2 regions of the Pseudaquabacterium rugosum genome follow, and region 1 is predicted to be linked to the other one. Evidence: predicted binding sites of a transcription regulator. Region 1 holds the regulator's gene; the other holds the start of a gene.
The links. Region 1 encodes LexA, which represses DNA repair genes until DNA is damaged. Its sites were predicted from a motif close to ACTGTATNNNNATACAGT; they were not measured.
Positions count from the first base shown of each region.

Region 2: recA (recombinase RecA) is a predicted target of LexA. The motif match lies at 1,686-1,703, and genes of this name have one in related genera.

Region 1 is NZ_JBBUTF010000003.1:68,824-78,063, reverse strand. It holds gene AACH11_RS02945 (EAL domain-containing protein) at 1-602, shown strand, start outside; gene AACH11_RS02940 (D-2-hydroxyacid dehydrogenase family protein) at 606-1,613, opposite strand; gene AACH11_RS02935 (hypothetical protein) at 1,752-2,111, opposite strand; gene AACH11_RS02930 (hypothetical protein) at 2,330-2,797, opposite strand; gene lexA (transcriptional repressor LexA) at 2,937-3,647, opposite strand; gene AACH11_RS02920 (asparaginase) at 3,909-4,916, shown strand; gene AACH11_RS02915 (organic hydroperoxide resistance protein) at 4,897-5,331, opposite strand; gene AACH11_RS02910 (MarR family winged helix-turn-helix transcriptional regulator) at 5,417-6,064, opposite strand; gene AACH11_RS02905 (carboxymuconolactone decarboxylase family protein) at 6,363-6,734, shown strand; gene AACH11_RS02900 (ABC-F family ATP-binding cassette domain-containing protein) at 6,850-8,910, opposite strand; gene prmB (50S ribosomal protein L3 N(5)-glutamine methyltransferase) at 8,907-9,240, opposite strand, start outside.
Region 2 is NZ_JBBUTF010000028.1:357-9,596, forward strand. It holds gene AACH11_RS22075 (regulatory protein RecX) at 1-594, opposite strand, end outside; gene recA (recombinase RecA) at 591-1,643, opposite strand; gene AACH11_RS22085 (response regulator) at 1,897-2,568, shown strand; gene AACH11_RS22090 (sensor histidine kinase) at 2,653-4,212, shown strand; gene rodA (rod shape-determining protein RodA) at 4,244-5,398, opposite strand; gene mrdA (penicillin-binding protein 2) at 5,436-7,412, opposite strand; gene mreD (rod shape-determining protein MreD) at 7,432-7,953, opposite strand; gene mreC (rod shape-determining protein MreC) at 7,953-8,960, opposite strand; gene AACH11_RS22115 (rod shape-determining protein) at 9,078-9,240, opposite strand, start outside.

The DNA.
Region 1 (9,240 bases):
TGAACATCTCGGCCCAGGCCCTGGCCTTTCCCGAGTTCGTGGCCGGCATCTGTCGCCGCCTGGAGCAGGCCCCGGACGCCGCCTGCCGGCTGTGGCTGGACGTGCCCGAAGCGCTGGCGATGGAGCGCCCGCTGCTGTTGCGCGAGGTCGCCCGGCGCTGGCGGCCGCTGGGGGCCATGCTGGCCCTCGAACATGCCGGTGAGGATCTGGCGCGCATCCCGCGGCTGATGGACCTGGGCCTGGACTGCATCCGCATCGATGCCCGCTTCGTCAACGGCATCGCCGAGCCGCAGGCCGACGACCGGCGCCGCTACCTGCAGGGCCTGGTGCGCCTGGTGCAGAGCGTGGGCCTGCAGATCACCGCCGAGGGCGTGCGCCAGCTGGCCGATCTGGAGCAGCTCTGGGCCCTGGGTTTCGATGCGGCCACCGGCCCGGCGCTGCGTCCTCCGGCCGACGATGCCTTGCCGACCGAGGAGCCGCCGCGGGCTGGGCGGCTGCGTCCCGCGGCCGAGCCCTCGGTGGGCCGGCCGGCCGACGGGCGTGCGCTCACCCCGGCATCGCGCGCGAGCTCGACCGAGGACGAGCCGGTGGCGCTGGCCTGAGGCTCAGCGCATCACGCGCAGGGCCTCGGGGTTGATGATGTTGGCCGGCTCGCCGCGGATGAAGCTCAGCACGTTGTCGAAGGCCGCGCTGAAGTAGTGCTCGTAGCTGTCCTGCTCGACGTAGCCGATGTGCGGCGTGCAGATCGCGTTCTCCAGCCGCAGCAGCGGGTGGCCCTGCAGGATGGGCTCGCTCTCGAACACGTCGACCGCGGCCATGCCGGGGCGGCACTTGTTCAGCGCCGACACCAGCGCGCCGTCCTCGACCAGCTCGGCCCGCGAGGTGTTGACGAACAGCGCCGTCGACTTCATCCGGGACAGGTCCTCCAGCCGCACCAGGCCGTGGTTGGACTCGCACAGGCGCAGGTGCAGGCTGAGCACGTCGGACTGCTCGAACAGGGATTCACGCGAGGGCGCGGCCAGCAGGCCGTCGGCCACCGCACGGCTGCGCGAGGCCTCGCTGCCCCAGACCACCACCTGCATGCCGAAGGCCCGGGCATAGCCGGCCACCAGCGTGCCGATGCGGCCGTAGCCCCAGATGCCCATGGTCTTGCCACGCAGCACCATGCCGAGTCCGAAGTTGGTCGGCATCGCCGCCGCCTTCAGGCCGCTCTGCTGCCAGGCGCCATGCTTGAGGTTGCCGATGTACTGCGGCAGCCGACGCATGGCGGCCATGATGAGGGCCCAGGTCAGTTCGGCCGGTGCCACCGGCGAGCCCACGCCCTCGGCCACCGCGATGCCCAGCCGTGTGCAGGCCTCGACATCGATGTGGCTGCCGACACGGCCGGTCTGCGCGATCAGGCGCAGGCGCGGCAGCTTTTCCAGCAGCGCCCGCGGAAACTGGGTGCGTTCACGGATCAGCACCAGCACTTCGGCATCGCGCAGGCGGACCGACAGCTGGCCGGTGCCCTTGACCGTGTTGGTGTAGACCTTGGCCGCCCAGGGTTCCAGGCGTTGGGCGCAGGCGAGCTTGCGCACCGCGTCCTGATAGTCGTCGAGGATGATGATGTTCATGATCTGCGCCCCGGATTGTGCCGTGCGCTGAGCGGCCTGCCGGAACCGCCTGCCGCCAGGGCGACGCGGACGCTGCCACGGCGGCCGTGCCCGCGCCCGCGCCCGCGGGGGGCGACCTGCCGCCGTGCCGGTGGCGCCTCAGGCCATCGGCGGTGCGTGCTGGGAGACGCTGCGGGCGATGCTGTGTTCGAGCTGCCAGATCGCGCGCTCGGCACAGCTGCCCAGGGCCTGCAGGGGCGGCAACACCGAGCGCCGCAGCAGCCACAGGTCCGCGGGATCGCGGGCCAGATCCACCTGGCGCTGCAGCTGGCGCCGGTAGGGCAGGCCATCGAGCAGGCCGATGGCCTGGCGGAAGGCCTGCTGCAGCTCGATCAGCGCGCGCGCCGCCGCGACCCGGGCCTGGCGGTCCTGGGGCAGGCCGCAGGCCGTCCACGGCGAGGGAGACGTTGCGGACGCCGGATCTGACCGGCCGTCGTGCGGCAGCGCGGAGGGGGGCATCGGCGTCGGCCGCGCCACCAGGGCCTCGTGCAGCGTGGCGGGGGCGTCGGGCCAGGGGTGGATGAGCGGCCCGACCTGCGCCGCCCGTGCCGGGCTTGCCGCGTCTGCCAGGCCTGACAGGCCTGACAGGCCTTGCCGGTCGGATGCGCGGCGCGCCGGGGTCGGCGTCCGGGTCGGCGTGCGCGCCGGGGAGGGGCGCCGGGTGCGCACCGGCACCGTCATCGCGGCGTGTCCTGTCCGGTGCCGCGGGTCGCGCGCACCGGGAAATGAAGGTTCAGCCGCTGCAGTCGCCGCTCGGCCTCGGCCTGGGTGTCCAGGCGCGCGACCATGGCGTAGACCGCGCTGCGCAGGTGCCAGAGCTCGCGCAGCGAGCCGGCGGCCGTCACCCGTCGGCGCAGCGTGGCGGCCGCCGGATCGTCCAGGTCGAACAGCGTGTCGAGGAAGGCCTGGCGCACGCCCGGCAGCCGTTGACGCGGATGGCTGGGCAGTTGCAGCCAGTCGTGGCGGGCGATCAGCCGCTGCCAGCGGCCGCGCCAGCTCAGCGTCGAGGCCCAGCCCTCGGGCGGGCAGACCTCCAGGCGCGAGGCCGCCAAGGTGCTCGGCGCAGCCGGCCACGCCGGCTCCGCATCGCGGCGGGTGAACCAGCGCAACATGCGGTACGGCAGACGGGGCGGCAGGGCGTTCATGGCGGCGGGGCGTCGGTCATGGGCAGCGTTGACCCATTGTTCGCCGAGGCCTCCATGGCCGAAGAGCCGAACAGGCGGCGGGTTGCCGCCCACTCCGGTGCGCGGTGGGCGCCGCGCCGCTGTCGCCGCCCGCGCAGGCTCAGGCGTTGAAATCCTTGCGGATCAGGCCGACGGCGATGCCCTCGAGCGCGAAACCGCTGGACTCGTCGACGGTGATCGGCTCGAAGTCGGGATTGGCGGGCAACAGGCGCAGGCGGCGGCCCTGCTGCTCCCAGCGCTTGACGGTGACCTCCTCGCCGAGCCGGGCCACGACGATCTGGCCGTTGCGGGCGGTCGGCAGCCGGCGCACGGCCAGCAGGTCGCCGTCGAGGATGCCGGCGTCTCGCATGCTCAGGCCGCGCACGCGCAGCAGGTAATCGGGCGTGCCGCTGAACAGGGCCGGGCTGACCGCGTAGTGCTCCTCGATGTGCTGCTCGGCCAGGATCGGATGGCCGGCGGCCACGCGTCCGACCAGCGGCAGGCTCAGCGAGGCGAGCACCGCCGGCGGGGCGGCCGGCAGGGTGCGCGCGGCCGGAGCCGGGCGGGTGCGGGCCTTGGCCTCCCGGGCATCGTTGATGCGCGCGAGGGTCGGCTGCGGCAGGCGGATGCCGCGCGAGGTGCCGCCGACCAGCTCGATCACGCCCTTGCGGGCCAGCGCCTGCAGGTGCTCTTCGGCCGCGTTGGCCGAACGGTAGCCGAGGGTGGCGGCGATCTCGGCGCGGGTCGGCGGGGCGCCGGTGCGCTCGATGGCCTCGCGCACGAGGTCGAGGATCTGCTGCTGGCGAGCGGTGAGCTTGGGCGCGTCGGTCATGTGGGGGCCACGTGCGAGGGGCGTTGGAAGGGACGGGCGGCTGGATCGGCGACCGGATGGACCCTGGACGGCGTCAGGTGCGCCACCCCGGATGGGCGTTGCGGCCCGGGCGGGAGCCCGGGGCGACAATCGGCGCGGCACGCACCGGCCGGTGTCGGTCCGGGGCGGCCGCCGCGGGCGGCGGACCCGTGGCGCCAGGCTGGCGGTCCATCCAGCCTGTTCACGTATCCAGTCACTGTATTTTCATCCAGAGGCTCATCGATGCCAAGCACCGATCCCGTCATCCTGCCGATCCTGGGGACCGGCGGCACCATCGCCGGTGCGTCGACGCAGGCTCTCGACAATGTCGGTTATACGGCCGCGCAGATCAGCGTCGCGCAGCTGCTGGCGGCGGTGCCGGCGCTCGGTGCCGAGCCGGGGGTGGCGTTCGAGGCCGAACAGGTGGCCCAGCTCGACAGCAAGGACATGGACCCGGCGACCTGGCAGGCGCTCGGCCGCAGGGTGGCCGCCCATCTGGCGCGGCCCGAGGTGCCCGGCCTGGTCATCACGCACGGCACCGACACGCTGGAGGAGACCGCGATCTGGCTGCAGGCCGTGTTGGCGCCGACCAAGCCGGTGGTGCTGACCGCGGCGATGCGCCCGGCCACCGCCCTGGCGCCGGACGGCCCGCAGAACCTGCTCGATGCGGTGCGGCTGGCGCGCACACCGGGCGCGTGTGGCGTGCTGGTCGTGGCCGGTGGGCGGGTGATGGCGGCGGCCGACGTGCGCAAGCGCCATCCGTACCGGCTCGATGCGCTGGCCGCCGGTGATGCGGGCGTGCTGGCCTGGATCGAGGAGGGGAACGTCCGCCTGCTGCGGCCCTGGCCGGTGGCCACGGCCCTGCCGGTCGGGCCGTGTGCGGCGGCGCTGCAGGTGCCGGTCACCGACTGGCCCTGGGTCGAGGTGGTGGGCAGCCATGCGGGGGCCGACGCGCGCCAGGTCGATGCGCTGCGGGCTGCCGGCGTGCAGGGGCTGGTCGTGGCCACCACGGGCAACGGCACGGTGCACCGGGCCTTGCAGGCGGCGCTGGAGCGGGCGCAGGCCGGCGGCTGCCCGGTCTGGCTGGCCAGCCGCTGTGGCGATGGCGTGATCGTCGGGCCGGCGGCCGGGCCGGCGGCCGCGTTCTCGCCCTGGCAGGCGCGCGCGCTGCTGCAGCTGTGGCTGCTGCAGCAGCGCGTGGCGGGCCCGCAAGGCCCCGCCGCCGCCGGACTCAGACGACCGTCAGCGTGACGTCGACGTTGCCACGGGTGGCGTTGCTGTACGGGCAGACCTCGTGCGCCTGGGCGACCAGGGCTTCCAGCGCGGCGCGCTCCATGCCCGGCACGCTGATGCGCATCGCCACCGAGATGCCGAAGCAGCCTTCCTTGCCGACCAGCGGGCCGATGCCCACATCGCTGGTGATGCTCACTTCGGCCGGCAGCTGGAGCTTCTGGCGGCCGGCGACGGCCTTCATCGCGCCGATGAAGCAGGCCGAGTAGCCGGCGGCGAACAGCTGCTCGGGATTGGTGCCGGCGCCGTCATCGCCGCCCAGCGCCTTGGGCGTGGACAGGGCGGCCTTCAGGCGGCCGTCGTTCGATTCGATGGTGCCGGCGCGGCCTCCGGTGGCGGTGGCGGTGGCGGTGTAGGCGGTGGGGTGGATGGCCATCAGGGTCTCCTGTGAGGGTGGCGCGGGGGAAGAGGCGGCCGGCGGGCGTGCCGGCCGCAGGGAAGGAAAGCGGTGGGCTCGCGTGTCAGCGGCCGGGGGACGGTGGGGCGGCGCGGCGCACGGAACCACCGGCGCCGCGCGTCGGCGCGCCTCGGGTCGGCGGCGCTGGCGGCGCTGGTGGCTCGGCACCCGCGGCCTGCAGCAGCCGGGCGCGCAGGCCGCCGAGTTCCTGCGTCAGGCGGGACACGGTGTCGATGTCGCAGGCGGTCGCGCACAGCACGGCCTGCGGGATGTCCTGCGCGCGTTGCCGCAGGGCCCGGCCCTCGGCGCTCAGGCGCAGGTTCAGGCGCCGTTCGTCGCCCGTGTCACGGTCGCGCTGCAGCAGGCCCTGGGCCGCCAGGCGCTTGAGCAGCGGTGTCAGCGTGCCGCTGTCCAGGTTCAGCCGGGCGCCGAGCTCGCGCACGCCCAGGCCGTCCTGCTCCCACAGCACCAGCATCACCAGGTACTGCGGATAGGTCAGGCCCAGCGGTGCCAGCAGGGGCTTGTAGACCTTGGTCATCGCCAGCGAGGTCGCGTAGAGCGCGAAGCAGAGCTGGTGATCGAGCTGCAGCCAGCGGGCATCGGCGCCTGGCGCGGGATCGGCCGCCGCGGCGGTGGTGGCCGTGGTGGCCGTGGTGGTCGCCGCGGTTGTGCCCGTGGTGGCGAGGGGAGAGCGTGACGGTCCGCGCGGCATGGCGTGGACTGTCGTCTGCAATTGAATTGCGTGCAATCGGATGACGGGACAGGCCCGCTGACGTCAGGGGCTTGTGGGGCGAGCCGCCGATACTCCGGAGCTCCCATGCACCGCTGGCGCTGGCGTCACCGGTGCCACCCTCCCCAGGCAGGCCCGCTCCATGTCCGATCCGACACCCGCGTTCACGTCCTCGTCCTCGTCCTCGTCCTTGCACGCCGCCACGCCGGCCGCCGCGGGCCCGGAGCGCACCGTGCCGGAGGCCGGCGCCGGCCCGCGCGCCATCGGCCCCGGCGAGCGCATGCGCCGCCAGGTGATGGGCGATGTCTTCGTCGACCGGGCACTCGGCTCGGCCGATGCGTTCAGCCAGCCGCTGCAGGACTGGGTCAACCAGCACGCCTGGGGATCGAGCTGGCAGCGCGACGGGCTGGCGCTCAAGCAGCGCAGCCTGTGCACGGTGGCCATGCTGGCCGCGCTCGGCCGCAGCCAGGAGCTCAAGGGCCATCTGCGGGGCGCGCTCAACAACGGCGCCACGCTGGCCGAGCTGCGCGAGGTGCTGCTGCACGTCGCGCCCTATGCCGGCGCGCCAGCGGCGATCGAGGCCTTCCGTGCCGCGCGCGAGTTCATGGCCGACAACGGCCTGGTGTTCGAGGAGCCCGGGCCGGGCGCCTGAGGGCGGTGGCCGGTGGCCAGGCCGCCCGGCTTGGCCGGGGCCGGCCCGCAGCCGCAGTCGCAGTCGCAGTCGCAGTCGCAGTCGCAGTCGCAGTCGCGGCCGCAGCGCCCGGGCCTCAGCCGCCCGCTTCGGACGTCAGCTGCTCGATCTGCTCGTTGAGCGTCAGCCAGCGCTCCTCCAGCATCTCGATCTCGGCGCAGACATGGTTCAGCCGTCGACCGGCGTCGGCAATCTCGGCGCCCGACAGGCCGGCCGTCGACAACTGGGCTTCGAGCTCGCCCTTCTCGGCGTTGAGCTTGTCCATCCGGCTGTCGATCTGCGCGATCTCGTGGCGCAGCGGACGGGTGCGGTTGGCCAGCTCGGTGCGGGCCTGGGCCGCGCGCTTGCGGTCGTCCTTGGGGTTGGCAGCGGCCGCGGGTGCGGTCGCCGGGGCGGCCGACGGCTTGCCGCCGGCCTTGCCGGTGGCGGTCGCGGCGCTCACCGTCTCGCTGGCCAGCACCGGGCGCGGGGCCGGCGGGGGCGGCAGGCCGCGGGCCTGGGCGCGGCTGACCTCGAGCAGCCACTGCTGGTAGTCGTCGAGGTCGCCGTCGAAGGGCTCGACGCCGCCGGTGGACACCAGCCAGAACTCGTCGCAGGTCTCGCGCAGCAGGGCCCGGTCGTGGCTGACCAGCATCACCGTGCCCTCGAACTCGTTGAGGGCGATCGACAGCGCCTCGCGGGTGGTCAGGTCCAGGTGGTTGGTCGGCTCGTCGAGCAGCAGCAGGTTGGGCCGCTGCCAGACGATGGTGGCCATCACCAGCCGCGCGCGCTCGCCGCCCGACAGCGTGCCCACGCTCTGGTTGACCATGTCGCCGGTGAAGCGGAACTGGCCGAGGAAGTTGCGCAGCTCCTGTTCCCGGGCGTTGGGTGAGACCTCGCGTGCCAGCCGGATCATGCGCTGCAGCGGGGTGTCGTCCTCGCTCAGCAGATCGAGTTCCTGCTGGGCGAAGTAGCCGATGGCCAGACCCTTGCCCTCGATCAGCGTGCCGCCCTGCGGCGCCAGCGCGTGGGCAATGGTCTTGACCAGCGTGGACTTGCCCTGGCCGTTGGCGCCCAGGATGCCGATGCGCTGGCCGGCCAGCACGGTGCGGTTGACATGACGGACGATGACCTTGGCGCCGGGTTCGTCACCGGGCTGGGCCTGCGGATCGCTCTCGCCGGCCGGCAGCGGATAGCCGCAGCGCAGCTCCCGCATCGTCAGCATCGGGTTGGGCAGGCTCACCGGCTCGCGGAAGCTGAAGTCGAAGTCGCTGGCGGTCAGCACCGGGGCGAGCTTCTCCATCCGCGCCAGCGCCTTGACCCGGCTCTGCGCCTGCTTGGCCTTGGTGGCCTGGGCCTTGAAGCGGTCGATGAAGCGCTGCAGGTGGGCGATCTTGTCCTGCTGCTTCGCGAACGCGGCCTGCTGCTGCTCCATGCGCTCGGCGCGCATCATCTCGAAGGTGCTGTAGTTGCCGCCGTAACGCGTCAACTGCGCATCCTCCAGGTGCAGGGTGACGGTGGTGATCGCGTCCAGGAACTCGCGGTCGTGGCTGATCACCAGCAGCGTGCCCGGATAGCGCTTGAGCCAGTTCTCCAGCCAGACGAGCGCGTCGAGGTCCAGGTGGTTGGTCGGCTCGTCGAGCAGCAGCAGGTCCGACGGGCACATCAGCGCGCGCGCCAGCTGCAGGCGCATGCGCCAGCCGCCGGAGAAGCTGTCGACCGGTGCATCGAGCTGCTCGCCGCGGAAGCCCAGGCCCAGCAGCAGCGCCTGCGCACGGGCGCGGGCGTCGAAGGCGCCGGCGTTCTCGAGCGCCACGTGGGCATCGGCCATCGCGTGGCCATCGCCGCTGGCCTCGGCCGCGGCCAGCTGCTCGCGCGCGGCCACCAGGGGCAGATCACCGTCCAGCACGAAGTCGCTGGCCGGCTGCCCGGTCTCGGGCATGTGCTGGGCGACCTCGCCGATGCGCCAGCCCGGCGGGATCTCGACGTCGCCCTGGTCGGCCTGCAGCCGCTCGGTCAGCAGCGCGAACAGGCTGGACTTGCCGGCGCCGTTGCGGCCGATCAGCGAGGCCTTCTCGCCCGGGTTGAGGGTGACGGTGGCGCCTTCGAGCACCACCTTGACGCCGCGGCGCAGCGTGACGTTGCGCAGCGTGATCATCGGGCGTCTCCCTGGGCCGTGGCCGGCACCGCGACATCGACGCCGGCGTCCACCAGCATCGACCGCGTCAGCAGCAGCACCTGGTCATCCCCGGCGCTGGTCGGCAGCCAGACCGGCGCCAGGGCCGGGAAGGCGGCCTCGAAATGCGCGCGCTCGTGGCCGATCTCCAGCACCAGCACCGCCTCGGCGCTCATGCGGCCGGCGGCGGCCTGCAGCAGCGGACGGATGAAGTCCATGCCGTCGTCGGCGCCACCCACGTTGCCGTCGAGGGCCAGTGCCGGTTCGGCGCGGAACTCCGGCGGCAGCGCGTCCATGCCGGCGCGGCAGACA
Region 2 (9,240 bases), on a different contig from region 1:
CACGTCCGGCTCTGCGGCTGCGTCGTCGTCGGTCGGGCGGTGCGAGGCGACGGGCACGACCCGACGGATCACGTCCAGGGCAAAACCGCGACTGGCCAGAAAGCGCATCTGGCGTGCACGTCCGGCCGCGTCCTGGGCGGGCTGGCCGAACTTGCGTTGCCAGACCTGCAGGGCCCGCTCCTGCTCGGTGCGGGCGAGGTCGGCGGCGGCTTCGGTGTCCAGGCTCAGGCCGTGCTGAGCCAGCTCCTGGCTGATCCGCTGACGTCCCCAGCGGGCCTGGCGCTGGTGCAGACGGCTGGCGATGAAGCGCTCGCTGCTCAGGTGGCCGGCGGCCTGCAACCGGGTGATCACCGCCTCGACGTCGGCACGCAGGCGGGCCTGCAGCGTCTCGTCATCGGTCTCGTCATCCCTCAGGGCGGCCGGATCCGACGCGTCGTCCACCGGCTTCGCGGCCTCGGCGGTGGCGCGTGCCGCCGTCCGCGCGGATTCGCGGGCGGCACGCAGCAGCTTGCGCTGCAGTTCCTGTGGGCTGTGCTCCCGCTGTGCCAGCCACATCAGGGCCCGGCCCTGCAGGGTGGCCGGGCGTCGGTTCACGCCTGTTCTGCCGCCGCTGCGCCGCCGCCGGCCTGCAGCGGTACGCCGAGTGCCTCGCGCACGCGGTTCTCGATCTCGAGCGCCAGGTCAGGGTTCTCTTTCAGGAACTCGCGGGCGTTGTCCTTGCCCTGACCGATCTTCTCGCCGTTGTAGGCATACCAGGCGCCGGACTTGTCGACGATCTTGGCGTTGACGCCCAGATCGATGATCTCGCCTTCCCGGCTGGTGCCTTCGCCGTAGAGGATGTCGAACTCGGCGGTCTTGAAGGGCGGGGCGACCTTGTTCTTGACGACCTTGACCTTGGTCTCGTTGCCGACGATCTCCTCGCCCTTCTTGATGCTGCCGGTGCGGCGGATGTCCAGGCGCACCGAGGCGTAGAACTTCAACGCATTGCCGCCGGTCGTGGTCTCGGGGTTGCCGAACATCACGCCGATCTTCATGCGGATCTGGTTGATGAAGACGACCATGCAGTTGGTCTTCTTGATCGTGCCGGTGAGCTTGCGCAGGGCCTGGCTCATCAGGCGGGCCTGCAGGCCGGGCAGTTGGTCACCCATCTCGCCTTCGATCTCGGCCTTGGGCGTGAGGGCGGCGACCGAATCGATCACGACCAGATCGACCGAACCCGAACGCACCAGGGCATCGACGATCTCGAGTGCCTGCTCGCCGGTGTCGGGCTGGCTGATCAGCAGCTCCTGCAGGTTGACGCCGAGCTTCTGCGCGTAGCTGGTGTCCAGGGCGTGCTCGGCGTCGATGAAGGCCGCGGTGCCCCCGAGCTTCTGCATCTGGGCGACGACCTGCAGCGTGAGCGTGGTCTTGCCCGAGGATTCGGGGCCGTAGATCTCGATGACGCGGCCGCGCGGCAGACCGCCGACGCCGAGGGCGATGTCCAGGCCCAGCGAGCCGGTGGAGACGACCTCGAGCTGTTCGACGGCTTCGCCGTCGCCCAGTCGCATGATCGAGCCCTTGCCGAACTGCTTCTCGATCTGGGCAAGTGCGGCGGCCAGGGCCTTGGCCTTTTCGGTGTTCAGGGCTTTCACGGGTGCGTCCATCTGGGCTCTCCTGTAGGCGGATGAGCCCATTATCGTCATAAAACTGGATGTCCGTACAGTATTCGGCGGGGGGGCCGATCCTGCTGCGGGGGGAACCTGGGGGGATCCGGGGTGGCCGGGCACTCCCGCTGCCGGGGGGCCCCGGCACAGGCCTAGAATCATTTTCACAGAGTTCGAAGCGCTGGCCCGGCCGGGACCGGCGCGGGGCGCGCCGCGGTCGCCGCGGCACGTCCGTCACCCGTCGGAGACCGAGATGCGCATCCTGATAGCCGAAGACGACCAGGTTCTGGCCGATGGATTGTTGCGCTCGCTGCGTGCGTCGGGCTATGCGGTCGATCAGGTCGGCACGGGCAGTGAGGCCGATGCGGCGCTCGCCTCGCACGAGTTCGATCTGCTGATCCTCGATCTCGGCCTGCCCAAGATGCACGGCTTCGAGGTGCTGAAGAAGCTGCGGGCGCGCGGCTCGGCGGTGCCGGTGCTGATCCTGACGGCGGCCGATTCGGTCGAGCAGCGGGTCAAGGGCCTGGATCTGGGGGCCGACGACTACATGGCCAAGCCCTTCTCGCTGCAGGAGCTCGAAGCCCGCGTGCGGGCGCTGACGCGGCGCGGGCTGGGCACCGCCTCCAGCGTGATCCGCCACGGTCCGCTGACCTTCGATGCCACCGGCCGCGTGGCCTACATCAGCGACCAGATGGTCGAGCTGTCGGCGCGCGAGCTCAGCCTGCTGGAGGTGCTGCTGCAGCGCGCCGGTCGTCTGGTCAGCAAGGACCAGCTGGTCGAGCGCCTGTGCGAGTGGGGCGAGGAGGTCTCGAACAACGCGATCGAGGTCTACATCCACCGCCTGCGCAAGAAGATCGAGCAGGGGCCGATCCGCATCGCCACGGTGCGCGGCCTGGGCTACTGCCTGGAGAAGATTCCGTCCTGATCCGGCGCAGGTGCCGCCCGGTCGGGCGGCGGCTGTCGGTCTGGTGTCAGCCGTCGGGCGCTATGCTGCGCGGCCGGACCGACCATGGACACCCACACCCGCGAGCAGCGCTCCCTGTTCGGCGAGATCCTCGACTGGATGCTCGCCCCCCTGCTGCTGCTGTGGCCGATGAGTGTCGCGCTCACCTGGCTGGTGGCCCAGGGCATCGCCAACCGGCCCTACGACCGGGATCTGGGCGAGATGGCGCGCGCGGTGGCGCGCCAGGTGGTGATCACGGCGCCGGCCGCCGCCGATCCGGCCCAGGTGCGGCTGCGCCAGCCCGAGCTGGCCAGCGAGCTGTTGCGTGCGGACGACGCCGACCGCGTGTTCTTCCAGGTGCTGGGCGTGCGCGGCGAGTTCGTCGCTGGCGATCGCGAGCTGCCGGTGCCCGAGGAGTCGCCGGCCGGCAGCTACGAGCTGCGCTTCCGCGACGACCAGGTGCAGACCGACCCGGTGCGGGTGGCCTATCTGTGGTTGCCGGGCTCCGGCCGCCTGGGCGAGGTCGGGCCGCTGGTGCAGGTGGCCGAGACGCTGGACAAGCGCGCGACGCTGGCCACCGAGATCATCAAGGGCGTGATCGTGCCGCAGTTCGTCGTGCTGCCGCTGGCGGTGCTGCTGGTGTGGTTCGCGCTGGCGCGCGGCATCCGGCCGCTCAACGAGCTGCAGCAGCGCATCCGCCGGCGCGCCAGCCATGACCTGGCGCCACTGCCCGAGCGCGACGTGCCCGAGGAGGTGGCGCCGCTGGTGGGGGCGATCAACGATCTGCTGGCGCGGCTGGACCAGTCGATGTCGACGCAGAAGCACTTCCTGGCCGATGCCGCGCACCAGCTGAAGACGCCGCTGGCCGGCCTGCGCATGCAGGCCGAGCTGGCGCAGCGCGAGATCGACGCCGGGCAGCAGGACCCGCAGCAGCTCAAGCGCTCGCTGCAGCAGATCGCCACCGCCAGCCAGCGCGCGGCGCACATGGTCAACCAGCTGTTGGCCATGGCCCGGGCCGAGAGCAAGGACATGGCGCGCAAGCCCGAGCCGGTGGATCTGGCCGCGCTGGCCCGCGAGACGGTGCGCGACTTCGTGCCCAAGGCGATGGACCTGCGCATCGACCTCGGCTACGAGGGGCCGGACGGCGGTGCCCCGGCCACGCCGGCCGCCGGCACGCTGCTCGGCCAGCCGCTGCTGGTGCGTGAGCTGGTGCGCAACCTGGTCGACAACGCGCTGCAGTACACGCCGGCCGGCGGCACGGTGACGGTGCGGGTGATCGACGATCCCTACGGCCAGGTGGCCGTGCTGCAGGTCGAGGACACCGGCCCGGGCATCCCGCCGGCCGAGCGCGCGCTGGTGCTGCAGCCGTTCTACCGGGCGCTGGGCACCAATGTCGATGGCAGCGGCCTGGGCCTGGCCATCGTGCAGGAGATCGTCCAGCAGCACGGCGCGGAACTGACGATCGACGACGCGCGGCCGCGCGCGATGGCCGCGGCCCAGGGCATCACGCCGGGGGCGCTGTTCGCGGTGCGCTTCCGTCTGCAGCCGCGGTCGTCGGGGCCGGTACCGGCGCCGTCGGTGGCGCCGGCCCTGGCGGGTCCGGCCGTCGGCGGTACGGCGGCCTGAGCGGCCTCGCCCAGGCCGGGCCCTGCCGGGCTCAGCGCTGCATCAGGCTCTCGCTGCGCGAGATCGCCATCAGCATGCCGAGCGCCAGACCGAGCGTGACCATCGCCGTGCCGCCGTAGCTGATGAAGGGCAGCGGCACGCCGACCACCGGCAGGATGCCGCTGACCATGCCCATGTTGACGAAGGCGTAGGTGAAGAAGCTCATCGACAGCGCCCCGGCCAGCAGGCGGCCGAACATCGTCGGCGCGCGGGTGGCGATCTGCAGGCCGCGGGCGATCAGGCAGAAGAAGCAGATCATCAGCGTCAGCCCGCCGAGCAGGCCGAATTCCTCGCCGAAGCCGGCGAAGATGAAGTCGGTGGTGCGCTCGGGGATGAACTCCAGGTGGGTCTGGGTGCCGCTCATGAAGCCCTTGCCGCTCAGCCCGCCCGAGCCGATCGCGATCAGTCCCTGCAGGATGTGGAAGCCCTTGCCCAGCGGGTCGGCGGTCGGGTCCAGCAGCGTGCACACGCGTTGCTTCTGGTACTCGCGCAGCACCTTCCAGACGACGTCGGGCTGGCACAGGCCGTCGCCCATGAGGACCAGCGTCGTGATGCCGATGGCCCCGGTCAGCATCACCGGCAGGATCAGCTTCCACGACAGCCCGGCGAAGAACATCACGTAGAGGCCACCCGAGGCGATCAGGATCGAGGTGCCCAGGTCCGGTTGCTTGGCCACCAGCAGCACGGGCACCGCCAGCAGCAGGCCCCCGAGCGCGAAGTCGCGGGCGTCGAGCTGGCCCTCGCGGCGCTGGAACCACCAGGCCATCATCAGCGGCATCGCCAGCTTCAGGATCTCGCTGGGCTGGATCACGACGCCGACGTTCAGCCAGCGCGTGGCGCCCTTCTTGGTGATGCCGAACAGCGCGGTGGCCACCAGCAGCGTCACCCCGATCACGTAGAGCGGGACGGCCAGCGCCTGCAGCCGCTGCAGTGGCACATGGGCCAAGGCGAGCATCAGCCCGAAGCCCAGCAGCATGTTGCGGCCGTGGTCGTTGAAGCGGGTGCCGTGGTCGTAGCCGACCGAGTACATCGTCACCAGACCGAGGGTGGCCAGGGCCAGGATGGCGAGCGCCAGCGGACCGTCGAAGGCCGAGAGCAGGGGCCGCAGGCGCTGCCAGACGGAAGGGCGGTCGAGGACGACGGGCATGGGGGAAGCGTCGGAAGGGCGGCGCGGACGCGACGCGTCAGGGCACCGGCACGATGCGTGCGTCGCTGATCGGCAGCGGGATGTCGGAGGCCGCGCGCGGCGGGCCCATCGGCGCCACGCTCTGGCCTGCGCGGGTGGCGGCGATGTCGGCCTCGCTCGGCCAGCGGTCCAGCAGCAGGTAGTCGAACACGCGGCGGGCGATCGGCGCGGCGGCGGTGGCACCGAAGCCGGCGTTCTCGACGATCACCGCCAGCGCCACCGTCGGCGCCTCCAGCGGCGCGAAGGCGATGTAGAGCGAGTGGTCGCGCTGGTAGTCGGCGAGCCGGCGGGCGTCGTACTTCTGGCCCTGGCGGATGGTCACGGCCTGGGCCGTGCCGGTCTTGCCACCGGACTTGTAGGGCGCGCCGGCGAAGACGGAGGTCGAGGTGCCCGCCTGCGTCACGCCGTACATCGCGTTCATCACCACCCGCACGTGTTCGGGCTTGAGCGGCAAGGGATCGAGCGCCGGGGCCGCTGCCGGGGTGCGGCTGCCGCTGACGTCGTTGCGGATCTCGTGCACCAGGCGCGGCGCATGGCGCTGGCCACCGGCCACCAGGGTGGCCGTGGCATGGGCCAGCTGCAGCATGGTGAAGTTGTTGTAGCCCTGGCCGATGCCCAGCGAGATGGTCTCGCCGGCGTACCACTTCTGTTGCGCGGGCTTCTTGTAGGTCTCGCGCTTCCAGGTCGTCGAGGGCAGCACGCCGCGGGCTTCGCCCTGCAGGTCGATGCCGGTGCGCTCGCCGAAACCGTAGGGCGAGAGCTGGGCGTGCATCAGGTCCACGCCCATCTCGTTGGCCAGCGAGTAGTAGTAGACGTTGGACGACAGCACGATCGAGCGGTACATGTCCACCGAGCCCAGGCCATGGTCGCCGTGGCTGCGGAAGGCGTTGCCGCCGAAGGTGAAGGTGCCGCCGTCGTGGATCACGGTGCCGGCCGTGCGCTTGCCGCTGGTCAGCGCGGCCATCGCCATGAAGGGCTTGAAGGTCGAGCCCGGCGGGTAGGTGCCGCGCAGCGCGCGGTTGAGCAGCGGCTTGTCCAGGCTCTCGTTGAGTGCGCGCCAGTTCTCGACATCGATGCCGTCGACGAACAGGTTGGGGTCGAAGCCCGGCCGGCTGACCATGGCCAGCACCTCGCCGTTGCGCGGATCGATGGCCACCAGCGCGCCGCGGCGCTCGCCGAACAGCTGTTCGACCAGGGCCTGCAGCTTGATGTCCAGCGACAGCACCAGGGTCTGGCCCGGCGAGGCCGGATGGCTGCGCAGCTTGCGCACCGCATGGCCGCCGGCCGAGGTCTCCAGCTCCTCGAAGCCGGTGATGCCGTGCAGCTCACGCTCGTAGAACTGTTCGATGCCCTGCTTGCCGATCACGTCGGTGCCGCGGTAGTTGGCCTGGTCCTCTTCGGGCCAGTCCTCCATCGCGTCCTTCTCGCGCTGGCTGATGCGGCCGATGTAGCCGATCAGATGGCCCCCGATCTCGCCGGCCGGGTAGGTGCGGAACAGGCGCGCGCGCACCTCGACGCCCGGAAAGCGGAAGCGCTGGGCGGTGAAGCGGGCGACCTCCTCGTCGCTGAGCTTGTTGCGCAGCGGCAGCGATTCGAAGCTCTTGCCGTCCTCCAGCAGGCGGCGGAAGCGGCGGCGGTCGCGCGGCTGCACGTCGATGATGGTGGCCAGCTCGTCGATCAGCGCATCGAGCGGACGGTTGATGCGCGAGGGCGTGATCTCCAGCGTGTAGGCCGAGTAGTTGTCGGCCAGCACCACGCCATGGCGATCGACGATCAGCCCCCGGTTGGGCACGATGGGGACGACCGCCGTGCGGTTGGCCTCGGCCTGGGCCATGTAGTCGTCGTGGCGGGTGACCTGCAGGTGGACCAGCCGGAACCCCAGCAGGCCGAAGCAGCCGAGCACGAACAGCGTGGCCGCGATCACCCGTCCGCGGAAGCGGTGCAGCTCGCGTTCGGTGTTCTTGAGCTCGGTCACCCGCGGCCTCCGCGTGGGCTCAGAGCGGCCGGTTGGCGTCCGGGTCGGGTGCGCGGCGCTGAGGCGCCAGCAGCAGCCAGACCACGACCGGCCACAGCAGGGCTTCGGCCGCCGGCGCGGCCAGCCACCACCAGCCCGGGAACATGCCGCCGACGGCCAGCCGCGCCAGCAGGGCCACCAGGTGGGCCAGCGCGAACACCGGCAGGATCTGCAGCGCCTGTGCGGGCAGGCTGAACCACAGCAGGCGGCGGTGGATCATCAGCGCACCGTAGGACAGCAGCGTGTAGGCCAGCGCGTGCTGGCCCAGCACCGCCCCCTGCTGCACGTCCATCACCAGTCCGAGCACGAAGCCCACGCCCACGCCGATGCGCAGCGGCTGGTGCACGTTCCAGCAGGCCAGCACCAGCGCCACCAGATCCGGGGCACCGGCGTTGCGGCCCATCGGCACCATCTCCAGCAGCACCGCGATGATCAGCGTCATCGCGATGAACAGCGGGTTGACGGGCAGGAGCAGCTGGTCGCTGCCGCGCGGCATGATCATCAGCGGCTCCGGAGTGTGGATGCGGCGGCCGAGGCCGGGCGAGCGGCCACGGCGCTGGCAGGCGCCGACGCGGCTGCCGCCGATGCGCCCGCACCGCGCCGGAAGGCCGGTGCGCTGGCGGCGGATGCGGCGCTGTCGGGCCTGGGCGGCATCTGCTCGCCCACGGGTTCGAGCACCATCACGTGGCGCAGGCCCTCGATGGGGGCCGTCGGCCGCAGCACGATGCGGGCGAAGCCGGCGTCCGAGCGGCGTTCGACCCGCAGCACCCGGGCCACCGGCAGGCCCGGCGGGTAGATGCCATCCAGGCCGCTGGTGCTCAGCAGGTCGCCGGCCTGCACGTCGGCGTTGGCGGCCATGTAGCGCAGCTCCAGCGCGGTGCCGCCCTCGATCCCGCCGAAGGCCGCGCCGCGGACCTGGGTGCGGGTGTTGAGCACCGGGATCGCCGCATCGCGGTCGGTCAGCAGCGTGACCACCGACGACAGCGGATAGACCTCGGTGACCTGGCCGAGCACGCCCGCCTCGTTGATCACCGGCGCACCGGCGCGGATGCCGTGGTGGCTGCCGCGATCGATGAACACCTTGCGGGAGTAGGGATCGGCGGCCACGTACAGCAGTTCGGCCGCGGTGCCGCGCACGGTCAGTGCCGGGCGCAGCTCCAGCAGACGCCGCAACTGCTGGTTCTCCTGGGTCAGTTGCTCGGTGCGTGCGGCGCGCTCGGACAGCTGCGCCAGCTGCGCGCGGGCGGCGCTGGCGCCATCGAGTGCCAGCTTCAGCCCCTGCAGGTACTGGCGCAGACCGCGGGTGAACTCCACCGGCACCAGCAGCGCCTGCTGCACCGGCAGCAGCGCCGTGGCCAGACCGGCGCGCACCGGTTGGGTCATGTTCCAGCGGGTGTCGGCGGCCATCAGGCAGACGGCCAGCGCCGAGCACAGCGCCAGCTTCGTCAGCGCCGACGGGCCCTGACGGAAGAACGGCGGCGGCGTGCGGTCGATCGTGGCGATCGGCATGGCGGGCGGCTCGGGCAGGAGAACGACGCGGCGTGCCGCGTCAGTGGCAGCACAGGGCAGCGGCCGCACGACCGGCCGAGGGCCGGCCGGCAGCCGTGCTGCCGCCGTGCGGCAGCATCACTCGCTGGTGAAGATCGAGCCCAGGCGCTCCATGCGCTCGAGCGCCATGCCGCAACCGCGGACCACGCAGGTCAGCGGGTCCTCGGCGACCAGCACCGGCAGGCCGGTTTCCTCGGCCAGCAGGCGGTCGAGGTCGCGCAGCAGGGCGCCACCGCCGGTC